3 regions of the Vibrio alginolyticus NBRC 15630 genome follow, and region 2 is predicted to be linked to each of the others. Evidence: predicted binding sites of a transcription regulator. Region 2 holds the regulator's gene; each other region holds the start of a gene.
The links. Region 2 encodes PurR, which represses purine synthesis genes. Its sites were predicted from a motif close to TNANGNAAACGTTTNCNTNA; they were not measured.

Region 1 (4,277 bases), 930 kb from region 2:
TACGCGACGTCGCTGTTACTCGATTTAATCAATCTGAGGACCAGCCGCAACCAGGGATTTACCTTCAGCGTTGTCTGTGTATTTATCAAAGTTATTGATAAAGCGCGCTGCTAAATCTTTCGCTTTGCTTTCCCACTGAAGTGGGTCAACGTACGTGTCGCGAGGGTCTAGAATGCTAGGATCCACACCTGGTAGTGAAGTCGGTACTTCAAGATTGAAGATAGGAATGTGCTTAGTTGGTGCATCTTCAATCGAACCATCAAGAATCGCATCAATAATTCCGCGCGTATCTTGAATCGAGATACGTTTGCCAGTGCCGTTCCAACCTGTGTTCACTAGGTAAGCCTCAGCGCCTGCTGCTTCCATGCGTTTAACCAGTACTTCTGCGTATTTAGTTGGGTGAAGCGTTAGGAACGCCGCGCCGAAACAAGCAGAGAAAGTTGGTGTTGGCTCAGTAATACCGCGCTCTGTTCCCGCTAGTTTGGCGGTAAAGCCAGACAGGAAGTGGTACTTAGTTTGCTCAGGTGTCAATTTAGATACTGGAGGCAGTACGCCAAATGCATCGGCTGATAGGAAGATCACTTTATTCGCGTGACCGCCTTTTGATACTGGCTTAACGATATTATCGATATGGTAGATAGGGTAAGAAACACGTGTGTTTTCTGTTTTCGAACCATCATCAAAGTCGATAGAGCCATCGCCACGTACTGTTACGTTTTCTAGCAGTGCATCACGACGAATTGCGTTGTAGATGTCCGGCTCCGCTTCTTTCGAAAGTTTGATGGTTTTTGCGTAACAACCACCTTCGAAGTTGAAGACACCGTCATCATCCCAGCCGTGCTCATCATCACCAATTAGCGCACGTTTAGGATCAGTCGACAGGGTCGTTTTACCCGTACCAGATAGACCGAAGAATACCGCTACATCGCCATCTTTGCCCATGTTAGCGCTACAGTGCATTGATGCGATGTCTTTTAGTGGAAGGAAGTAGTTCATCATGGCGAACATACCTTTCTTCATTTCACCGCCGTACCAAGTACCACCGATAAGTTGCATGCGCTCGGTTAGGTTAAATACGGTGAAGTTTTCTGAGTTCAGGCCTTGCTCTTCCCATTTTGGATTAGTGCATTTTGCGCCATTCATTACTACGAAGTCTGGTTCAAATGTCGCTAACTCTTCTTCTGTCGGGCGAATAAACATGTTTTTAACGAAGTGCGCTTGCCATGCGACTTCTGTGATAACACGAATGCTCAAACGTGTATCTGGGTTTGCACCACAGTAACCGTCAACAACAAACAAGCGTTTGTTAGAAAGCTGGTTTGTGACCAGTTCTTTTAGCTCGTCCCACACTTCAGGAGTGATTGGCTTGTTATCATTTTTCACTTGATCAGACGTCCACCACATATGTTCTTCTGTCGTAGCGTCTTTGACGATGTATTTATCTTTTGGTGAGCGACCAGTAAAGATGCCAGTGTCAACGGCAACCGCACCTAGTTCAGTAACCACGCCGCGCTCATAACCGGTTAGGTCTTCACGCGTTTCTTCCTCAAACAACATTTCGTAGCTTGGGTTGCGAATAACCTCTTTTACGTTATGCAGTCCGTGCTTGGTTAGATCAAGTGTTGCAGCCTTAGTATGTTCCATAACGGTCATAGGTGCTCCTTATAAGGATTTTGTAGGGATTTTGTAAGAATGTTTTAATTTTAATCTGCTCACCATGCTAGCAACGGGGCGGGGAGAAAACAGGGAGATAGCTCAAAATTTACCCATGATTTCAATAAGGCTTTAGGTAACCCGTCACATATTGGTGGGAATAGTCTATCGTGCACGCAATCCTTTGCGCTAGGGCAAAATCATTATTAATTGTTTAAAATTAAGCAGTTGTTTTATTACGCTTGAGGCTAGTTATTACGAGGGGTTGATCACAAAAAGGCCAGCATTAAGCTGGCCTTTTGTAGGGTAAATTACGTGCTTGATAAGCTATGTAAATTAATGCAGGGTTTTCTTGTCCGTAGAAGCTTGTGCATACAGTTCAGTGACTTCAGATTCGTCGAACGTATAAGTTGTGCCACAGTAATCACAATGTAAAGAAACTGATCCAACTTCTGCCAAAATGTCATAAATTTCAGCTTTCTCAACGGTGATGATTGCGGCACCGCTACGCTCACGAGAACAGCCACAATGGAACTCGACAGGTTGCGGCTCGTACAGACGTACTTTGTCTTGGTTATATAGTCGATACAATAACTCGTTCGCTTCTAAACCAAACAATTCTTCATCTTTTACTGTGTCAGTGAGCTGCTCTAGATGTTCGAAATCATCTGGAGAGCCAGTGCCGTCAGGGATCACTTGAATCAACATACCTGCTGCGTGTGCTTTGCCTTCATGCTCACCAGTGCGGATCCATAGGCGCGTTTTTAACTGCTCTGAGTTTGCAAAGTAGCCTTCTAGCACTTCTGCTAAAGTGTCACCTTCTAGTCCAACGACGCCTTGGTAACGCTCGCCGTTTTTCGGTTCGATGGTGATCACAAGGTAGCCCTTACCCATTAGATCGTGAATGTTTGCGTCATCGGCAACATCGCCTTCCCAGCGAGCTACGCCACGAACACGTTGGTTATGGTCACCGTTGATAACGGCAAGAGACACAGGACCGTCGCCTTGTAGCTGGATGGTGATCGAACCTTCGAACTTAAGAGTGGCAGTTAAAAGAGTAGTTGAAACGAGTAGCTCACCCAGCAGTTTCTCTATTGCTGCCGGATATTCCTTGCTGGAGATAACACGTTGGTACGCTTCATCCAATTGTACCAACTCGCCACGTACTGAAAGATCTTCGAATAGGTAGCGGTTTAAAACATTATTTGCCATGGAGTGCTTTCCTCGTTGGTAATTCCGGCTTTTATTGGTGTTTGAACTTAATGATGTCTCGGCGCTGCTTTTTATCTGGGCGGCGTTCCGGACTTGGGTTGTGGGCATTAAGCTTACGTTGAGTCGCGTGTTCCTCACGTTTCGCGATACTCTCATTGGTTTCGCGATATAAGGTTTGTGCGATGGGAGCGCCTCGGCGTTGATCTGAGATTTGTTCGATTATCACGATTTTTTCTTCGTTGCCTTGACGAAGTCTGACTTCAGCGCCCACTTCAACGATTTTACTCGGCTTGCTTCGTTGGCCATTATAGTGGACTTTACCGCCATCGACCATGTTACGCGCGATGGAGCGGGTTTTGTAAAATCTTGCGGCCCATAGCCATTTATCTAGCCTAACGGCTTCATTTAGGGAACTCATAGAACACTACGCTATCTAATCACTGCCCGAATACGGCAATGAGTGATGGATTATTCACCTACAGATGGAGTCAAGGCGTATTTTTTTCAAGGGAGTTGGCAAAAACTGCATAAGAAAAAGGTATGAAAGACAACTTGTGATATAGTTCACTGCTCTTTGTTGAGTAATAATTTTATTGCAAATTTAGCAATTTAAAGTCGATAGCTATCGTTATAGCTTAAATGACGGACGTTAGAATAAAGGAATCCATTCAGTGAAACGTTTAGAGCTAAGTGCAGGATTATCAAGCAGACCGCTACTGGCTCAGATCAAGTCCAATCATTATACCATTCAAGCCAAACTTAGCTTGTTGCTTACCTGTCTGTTTATTGCGATAACCGGATGGATACTTGGCAAAATTGTGTGGTTAGCCATACCTCAATCGTCGGAAGTGCCGCAATGGCGTCCATCGGCGAGTAGCGTTGCTGCGAGCAATAAAGGCGACGCGATAGATTTTAATGCCCTTCAGAATGCCAACCTATTCGGTAAATACACTGAGCAAAAAGCGGTGGTTGTAGAACAGCCTATTGTTAAAGACGCCCCTAAGACGCGCCTTAACCTCACCCTAGTCGGTGCGGTTGCCAGCAGTGATGCCAATACCAGCCTTGCTGTTATTGCTAACCGAGGTAAGCAAGCTACGTACGGTTTGGGTGAAGAAATCGAAGGGACACGTGCGACGCTAAAAGCGGTATTGGTGGATCGCGTCATCATTGATAACCAAGGTCGAGACGAGACCTTAATGATGCAAGGTATAGAATATAAGAAGCTATCTGAATCGCCGCAGGTAGCTAGGGCGCAAGCTCAGCGAGCAGAAGCAGCGACGTCTGACGTTGGAGAGAAATTAGAGCAAATCCGCGAAGAAATTGCGAAAGATCCACAAAGCGTTTTTAAATACATCACCATTTCACCCGTCAAAAAAGACGGAGACATTGTTGGTTATCGAGTATCACCTGGT
Region 2 (4,277 bases):
TACAGGGATTAGACGCAAGGAAAATAGATAAAAAGCTCCGTCTTTTTCGACACCTTGATTAATTGCGTTGAGTTTATTTCCGAATTTGTTTTGTACCCAGTCACGCAATAAGTATCGGCTGCTCAAGAAGGCCAGTGTTGCCCCCATAGTGCTAGCGAAAGAAACCAGTAGCAAGCTTGTCCAAAAACCAAATAAGGCTGCACCAAGTAAGGTGACTACTGCCGCTCCTGGGATAGAAAAAGCGGTAATTGCAATGTAGGTAAAAAAGTAAATCGCAGCCGAGAATACAAAATTCTGATCGATGTATGTAGTTAGTGCTTCTTGTTGGGCTTTTGCATTCTCTAAGGTTAAATACTGGCCAAAGTTAATACCTAAAAAGACGATAGCCGCTAGTAGGATGAGACCTAATATCAGTTTCTTATTCATAATTTTGATTCCAATTTGGGATATATGTAATAAGACAGTAGGAAAACCGAAAAAATTTCACAAAAAAACCGCAGATTAGACTGCGGTTTTACAAGATAGTTTTTAGGCCGACTTTTATTGGAGGCCGTTCATCAACTCATCTCGGCGAGCTTGAGGTACCACACTCCAATGAGTGCCGTTGATAGCACCTTCTAGTGCCCATAGCAACTCAATGTTGACGGTTGCAGAGTGCGTATCTCTTATCGCTTTATAGGCGTTAAGCGCACCTTCCTCTTCAAGCTTCTCTACGGATTCGATGCCGGCTTTTTTTAGCATGCGCTCGGTAGCCAGTCGTAAGTTAGGCAAATCTTTCAAACGGTTAGGCTTTGTACTTGCTTGCTGTTCTTTCTCAAGCTTTGCCTTTTTCAATGATTGATTCGCTACTTCGATTAAGCGTTCGCTTGATTCCCATAAATCGCTGGAAATAGCGTAGTACTTTGTAACGACTGGAAAGCCACGTTTTTTATAAACGTAAGGCTTTAGCCCTTGTTTCTCGAAGTCAGATGAAGTTTTTTGGTCTGCTCTGATATGAAGCTGATTCTTTACCACTAGTGCAAACATTGTTTCATCAGCGAATAGTCCGAAGCCACCAAACATTGAGCGCGACTTGATATTACCAAGTGCCTCAAATAGCTTCATAGAGTCTTTGAGTATCGGTTTATCCATGTTTTGTTATCTCGGTGTAATTAATATTACGCCACCAAAAGTCAGGTCCGAGAGAGTAGCAAACATGCGTAAAAACAATGTCATTACAGAGTAAAGTCATTGCTTACACACTTGCCATCGGTAACCCCGCTACCTTCCATATCGTAATATGGTTCAGGCCGGAGGCTTTGCGTCCCACTCTTTCGAATGGTTTGCCCTGTGCGTGACACAATGAGCATACTTCTTATATTGAATTAACATCACGGTTTAGCGTTAAAAGTGTGATTTCGGTTCAATAAAAATGATAGATTGAATGCTCTATTTTGCATATGGAAAGGTGCAAATTGGCCTTTGAAAAGGAGTTCTTAATATATATTACATTTATATAAAACAGGGAGTTAACGTTAGTCAATTGTTATTAGAGCTGTGTGAAGTATTAGAGAATGCTTAATTTTCCCAAAAAAATAAGCGCCCCTGTAGAGCGCTTATTTAACACGGTTAAATACAGTGAAATTTAGTTCATTTTTTTCACAGTATTTCGAATTACAAGCTCAGGTTGCATTTCGAAAATTCGTTTTTCGTGTTCTTTATCTTTGATACGCTCAAGTAGAATTTCGAATGCATTTTTACCAACACGACGTTTAGGTTGGTGGATAGTCGTTAGCGGTGGAGAGAAGTATTCCGCAAGCTCGATGTTGTCGTAGCCGATCACTGAAATATCTTCAGGAATTTTGATCCCGTTTTGTTGCAAGCGGCTCATTAGGCCTAGAGCCATTGTGTCGTTAAAACAGAATACCGCCGTCGGGCGCTTGTCCATTGCGGTAATTTTATCTGCAACTAATACGGCCGTATCACATTCAAAGTTACCTTCAAGGATCCAGTCTTCATTTACAGCTAGGTTCGCTTCACTCATTGCGCGACGGAAACCTGCAATGCGCTCTTGGCAAGCAAGCTTTTCAAAATGACCGCTTAGACAAGCGATATCCGTATGACCATTGTCAATCAGATGTTTGGTTGCAATGTAGCCACCTTCTTCTGAGTTATCCATGATCTTGTCTGCTTGTGAGCTCTCTGGGCCCCAATCCATGACCACTTTAGGAATGTCCGCATGACGGTCAAGCATCTCTTTTAGTTCTTCGGTTAAGTCAGAACACATCACTAGGATGCCATCAACGCGCTTTTCAGCCAGCATACGAATGTAATCGCGTTGTTTTTCGTAAATCCCGCCTGTGTTACATAAAATCAGAGTATAGCCTTGGCGGTAACAGTAGCTCTCAACGCCATCAATCACTTCTGAGAAAAATAGGTTAGTTGATTGAGTTACTAACATGCCAATCGTACGAGTTGAGTTGCATTTTAGGCTGCGTGCAACGGCACTTGGCGCGTAATTCAGCTCGTCAACGGCTTTCATTACTTTTTCTTGCGTTGCTTCTGCAACGAAACGCGTTTTATTGATAACGTGCGAAACTGTCGTAGTGGAAACGCCGGCTAAGCGAGCAACGTCTTTTATCGTGGCCATAAATGGTGTCCTGTATCGAGCTACTGAAATATGTCGTATTGGATGTACCTGATGCTCTAATGGTTTCACACCTAGCAATATAAAATTGGCGCTAAGTGTCTCGGCAGCGGTTGATCCAAGTGCGACAAAAGGGTGCGTAGCAGCATCGGTCGATGAATTTTATCTTTTTTCTATCTGATGAGAAATTGCCATCAACCTGTTAAGAAAACACAAAAACCGCTATATTTCAGCGGTTTACATATAAATCATATTTAATCGTTTGCGCTCACATTTTAGCCCTATGTGGACTGACTAGCAATGTTTTCAGCAAGAGATTTGTGTATTTGAAGTCACATTTTGACTGCTAAATAACCAAGCGTCTTTGCGCTAAGTTAAGGCAAACGAATATTATACCCAAGTTACTTACAATTGGTCACTTTCAGGCATACAGGAAGCCCGATAGGCAGGCTCCCTAAAAATAGGCGGCAATTATTCACCAAGAAGGTAGGCGCTGTCTAGTTTACAAAATGCAACTAATAGTTTCGCGACACTCGAGTAAAATCCAAATTCGTCGAATTGTTTACATTTGTCTGAAAACTGAGGTAACCAAGACATCAATTGTTGCTGGATAAAGTCGTTTTGTTTAACGAAGGCTTCTTCCATGTGTTTTTCTTGTTCAAGCTCGTTTGAGCGGATAATCATGTTCCCGAGAAAGTCGAGCTCAACGGCTAAGTGATCCGCAGGTTCCTTTAGGTTTTCGTCTACTTGAACGCCAAATTCAGCCATCAACTTTTCCATTTCCTCAGCTGGCTTGTCATTCAGTAAACCTGATTCACCAATGTACATGGATGCGTAAGGAAGAGCGCCGTATTTTTCTGTCTTCAAAAACAGTTCACAAAAGTCAGCTGCAAGCTCTAGTTGTGCATCTTCACGATCTTGTAACCGATTCAATGCATCAACTAGGCTATCAACAGCTGGTTTCAGCGACTCATTTTCACCTAAACCTGCGAGAAAACTGCGAATTTCAACACTGTGATAGGCTTCCAATTCTTTCTCTGTTAGTTCTTTTGCGAACAAGCTCGAAAACCACCAGTAAATTTCAGCGCGTTTTTCATTAAAAGCTTTCACTTCTTGCATTTTGGGCTCCTGAATGATGCTTCAAGTCATGCATCACAAAGTCAATTAGGGATATCCCCTAAGTGTAATCAATTAAAATGAATAGCAGTAACTATAATTGTTATGTTTTATGGTCAAAAATGACCGTTTATTAATAGCAATGGGCAAGCTTGTTTTGAATCAATAAAAACGCTAAATCTTGCGTTTTAATGTATCTATGACTAGAAATGTTACTAGTTATGAATAGAATACGTCTTGGATAATAAGAAGACAGAAAAGTGGTGTAAATGAGCTATCACGTATTAGTCGTAGAAGATGATGTTGTAACTCGTAGTAAGCTTGCGGGATATTTCCAAAATGAGGGCTACCAAGTCAGCGAAGCAGAGAGTGGCGCAGAAATGCGTGAAGTTTTGCAAGCGGGCGATGTAGACCTGATCATGCTGGATATTAACCTGCCTGGTGAAGACGGCCTGATGCTTACTCGTGAGTTACGTAGCCAATCGGATATTGGTATCATATTAGTAACAGGACGCACGGATAGCATTGATAAAAT
Region 3 (4,277 bases), on a different replicon from region 2:
TGCAATACGACAAGCGTCATAAATTGCAGCTGCTTTGGTTGCTATTTACTCAGCTCGCTGATTTTTTCAGCGAGCAGACTTCTTTGTAATAAATCGCCACGATTTTCATTTTTTTGTGATACAATCCCGCCTCTTTTTTTTTCTCACTCAAGAACAAGCATGAAGTTTCCTGGTCAGCGTAAATCTAAACACTACTTCCCAACTCACGCTCGAGATCCATTAGTAAACCAAATCCGACAGGCACCTAAGCTATATCGCCCAACTATTGTTGGTGTCGGTCAAACCATTGTAGATATCGAAGCACGTGTAGATGACGCGTTTTTAGAGAAATACAACCTGAGTAAAGGACATTCGCTCGTTCTTGAAGAAAGCAAAGCAGATGCACTTTACGAAGAACTGGTTGAGCAAGGCCTGATCACACACCAATACCCAGGTGACACGATTGGCAATACTCTTCACAACTACTCAGTTTTAGCCGATAGCAAATCCGTTTTGCTCGGTGTGATGTCTAAGAACATTCAAGTCGGTTCTTTTGCTTATCGCTACCTTTGCCGTACGTCTTCACGCATGAACCTTAACCATTTACAAACGGTAGATGGCCCTATTGGTCGCTGCTACACCCTAATTTCTCAAGACGGTGAGCGTACATTTGCTATCAACGAAGGTCATATGAATCAACTACTTCCGGAAAGCATTCCTGAAGAGATCTTTGAGAAAGCATCAGCCCTGGTTGTTTCTTCTTACCTAATGCGTGGTAAAGAAGAAGATCCAATGCCTAAAGCGGTACAAAGAGCGATCGACTTTGCTAAGAAGCACGATGTCCCTGTTGTACTTACGTTAGGGACGAAGTACGTTATCGAAGGTAACGCACAATGGTGGCAAGAATACATTCGCGAAAACATTTCTGTTGTCGCTATGAATGAAGAAGAAGGTGCGGCGTTAACAGGTGAAACAGAGCCGCTAGCTGCTGCTGATAAAGCACTTGAGTGGGTTGATCTCGTACTGTGTACGGCAGGACCAAATGGTCTGTACATGGCTGGTTACACCGACGAGAAAGTAAAACGAGAAACCACACACGACATCCTTGAAAGCTCCCTCGAAGCCTTTAACCAGTACGAGTTTAGTCGTGCGATGCGTAAAGAAGACTGTCAAAACCCAATGAAGGTCTACTCTCACATCGGCCCTTACCTTGGTGGACCATTAGAGATTAAGAACACTAATGGTGCAGGTGATGCAGCCCTTTCAGCCTTACTGCATGACATGGCAGCAAACTCTTTCCACCAAAAAGAAGTGCCTAACTCAGAAAAGCACGAAGTACGATGCTTAACCTACTCCTCGCTTTCTCAGATCTGTAAATACGCAAACCGAGTAAGCTATGAAGTGTTGACGCAGCACTCTCCTCGCCTATCGCGAGCGCTTCCTGAACGAGAAGATAGCTTAGAAGAGACTTATTGGGATCGTTAAAACGACAGCTTTAAAGCTAAAAATATATCAAGGTCACCATTTGGTGGCCTTTTTGTTTTTATCTAGCACTATAACGAGTAGATTTCGTTAGTATGTCGCACAATACGAAGCAGTAAACTCTTTACAAGCCTAACCGAAACAGTACCATCACCAAGCAGACCTTTGCCTCACAATAATACTCGTTATAACTTAGGTAGTTTTTCAACGCTACCTGTGTGCCACTTTGGGGACTCTCCATGCAGTCAGATATCGAAATTTGCCGAAACACACCACTTTCTTCTATTGATGTTATCGCGGAAAAAGTAGGACTATCACCCGAAGAGTATGACACTCACGGGAAGCACAAAGCCAAAGTCCACCCAAAATGTTTGGAACGACTCAAAGCAAATGATGACGGTAAACTTGTACTCGTCACTGCGATCACGCCGACTCCTCTTGGCGAAGGAAAAACCGTTACGACGATAGGCCTGGCGCAAGGTTTAGCAAAGCTTAATCAATCTGTGATTGCATGTATAAGGCAGCCTTCGATGGGACCCGTCTTCGGTATTAAAGGTGGCGCTGCGGGCGGCGGTTATTCTCAAGTAGCTCCAATGGAAGAGTTAAACTTACACCTTACTGGTGACATTCACGCAGTGACAGCGGCGCACAACCTTGCTTCAGCCGCTCTTGACGCTCGCTTGTTCCATGAACAACGCGAGGGTTATGATGCCTTTGAATCACGCACCGGGTTAAGAGCACTTAAAATCGACACGGCCAGTATTACTTGGAAACGAGTGATGGACCATAATGATCGTGCACTACGTAAAGTCAAAATTGGCCTCAATGATGCAGGAAAAACCATCAATGGTTTCGAGCGTGACGAAGGGTTCGATATTTCAGCCGCTTCCGAGTTAATGGCTATCATTGCACTAGCCAAAGATTTAAAAGATTTACGCCAACGTATCGGGAAAATTGTCGTAGCGTACGATTTGAACGGAAATCCGGTCACCACGGAAGATCTACAAGTTGCAGGAGCAATGGCAGTAACACTAAAAGAGGCGATTGCACCAACACTGATGCAAACTCTAGAAGGTGTTCCTACGTTGATCCATGCAGGTCCATTTGCAAACATCGCCCATGGAAATTCATCCATTATCGCGGACGATATTGCGCTAAAACTGTCAGGTTACACGGTAACTGAAGCCGGTTTTGGTTCGGATATGGGATTCGAGAAAGCGTGTAACATTAAAGCTGCTGCCGCCAACAAAGCTCCTGACTGTGTAGTGATCGTAGCAACATTACGCGGCCTCAAAGCGAATTCCGGACACTACGATTTACGGCCAGGTATGGCTATTCCAGATTCCATCTTTAATCCGGACCAAGCAGCATTGGAGGCTGGGTTTGAAAATTTAAAATGGCACATAAATAACGTTCATAAATACGGTTTACCTGCTGTCGTTGCCATTAACCAGTTTCCACAAGATTGTGTGAAAGAGCTTAAAGCTCTTGAAGATCTGATTCACCAATTTAATCCTGAAGTTAAAGTAGCCATCAGCACCGCTTTTTCGCAAGGCGGACAAGGCGCAACGGAACTAGCTCAACATGTTATTGATGCGTGTACCACGCCTGTAGAGTTTTGTCCGTTATACAACAAAGAGCAATCATTACTCGAAAAGCTCATGGCAGTATGTGAAGCGGGCTATGGCGCAACCAATATAGAAATGACTCCTATCGCGACTGAACAGCTCAACCATTTTGAAAATCTAGGTTTTAACAACTTAGCGGTTTGCATCGCGAAGACACCATTATCGATAACCACAGACTCCGCAGTCAAAGGCGCACCAACTGGTTTTACCGTCCCAATCCGTGAGCTGCGCTTGTGTGCGGGCGCAGGGTTCGTTTATGCATTATCTGGTACCGTGATGACGATGCCAGGCTTACCTGATAAACCCGCATTTATGAACTTAGATCTTGATGATGAAGGAAATATCGTCGGTCTCTCTTAGTGCAGTGATAACGTATCGCTATCAGTGAAGTGAGCATATTCATTGAGTGAGTGGTCTACTTACCTATCCACTCACTCTCAACAACTGTGAAAAGAGTTGTCTCAGGCCTTCTACTCTTGAATCGTTGATACAAAGCTCTCCTGCCTTACATCAACGCGCCTGTTTTAGACCTTTAGAGTTAAAACGCTAACCCTAAGCCTTGTTTAGCCATAGTTATTAAGCTAGAAAACCCTATTTATCTTCTTGTTTTGTCGCCACTTTACATTGTAAATCCATACTTGTTGACTTCTCCTTTCTACAATTTTGCGCCAATTTGATGCACGGGCTATTTAGCACTTCACTAATATGGTGCAGTTGTCTTACAGTGAAATTTTAACCTCCTTGATTTTTAAGGAGATATTCTATGGCTCGATTCTTGTAGTAGACTTTTCACTAATAAGCACATTAGCACATGCTTTTCAAAACCTCTGCGTTGCATACCACCTCCTTCAGGTTAGCACCGTTTTGATGCATGTCAGAAAAGGGAAAGGGAATACTATGGAAGACGCACTCGCCGTAATTTTAGCAGGAGGGATGGGGTCTAGACTCAGCCCACTCACCGATGACAGAACCAAGCCAGCCGTACCTTTTGGCGGAAAATATAGAATTATAGATTTCACACTAACCAATTGTTTACATTCGGGTTTACGCAAGATCCTTGTTTTAACCCAATATAAATCTCATTCACTTCAAAAACACTTACGAGACGGCTGGTCGATATTCAATCCAGAGCTAGGCGAGTACATCACTGCTGTTCCGCCACAAATGCGCAAAGGTGGTGCATGGTAT

Region 1: a site for PurR is predicted at 1,826-1,845, ahead of pckA (phosphoenolpyruvate carboxykinase (ATP)). Genes of this name have one in related genera too.
Region 3: a site for PurR is predicted at 1,615-1,634, ahead of N646_RS20870 (formate--tetrahydrofolate ligase). Genes of this name have one in related genera too.

The regions. Positions count from the first base shown of each region.
Region 1 is NC_022349.1:2,509,681-2,513,957, forward strand. It holds gene pckA (phosphoenolpyruvate carboxykinase (ATP)) at 25-1,653, opposite strand; gene hslO (Hsp33 family molecular chaperone HslO) at 1,990-2,865, opposite strand; gene hslR (ribosome-associated heat shock protein Hsp15) at 2,897-3,283, opposite strand; gene gspC (type II secretion system protein GspC) at 3,537-4,277, shown strand, end outside.
Region 2 is NC_022349.1:107,531-111,807, forward strand. It holds gene N646_RS00450 (TVP38/TMEM64 family protein) at 1-426, opposite strand, end outside; gene N646_RS00455 (TfoX/Sxy family DNA transformation protein) at 541-1,131, opposite strand; cyclic di-GMP riboswitch class I at 1,248-1,337, opposite strand; gene purR (HTH-type transcriptional repressor PurR) at 1,625-2,629, opposite strand; gene torD (molecular chaperone TorD) at 3,098-3,745, opposite strand; gene torR (two-component system response regulator TorR) at 4,012-4,277, shown strand, end outside.
Region 3 is NC_022359.1:1,263,989-1,268,265, reverse strand. It holds gene N646_RS20875 (inosine/guanosine kinase) at 160-1,464, shown strand; gene N646_RS20870 (formate--tetrahydrofolate ligase) at 1,701-3,449, shown strand; gene glgC (glucose-1-phosphate adenylyltransferase) at 3,987-4,277, shown strand, end outside.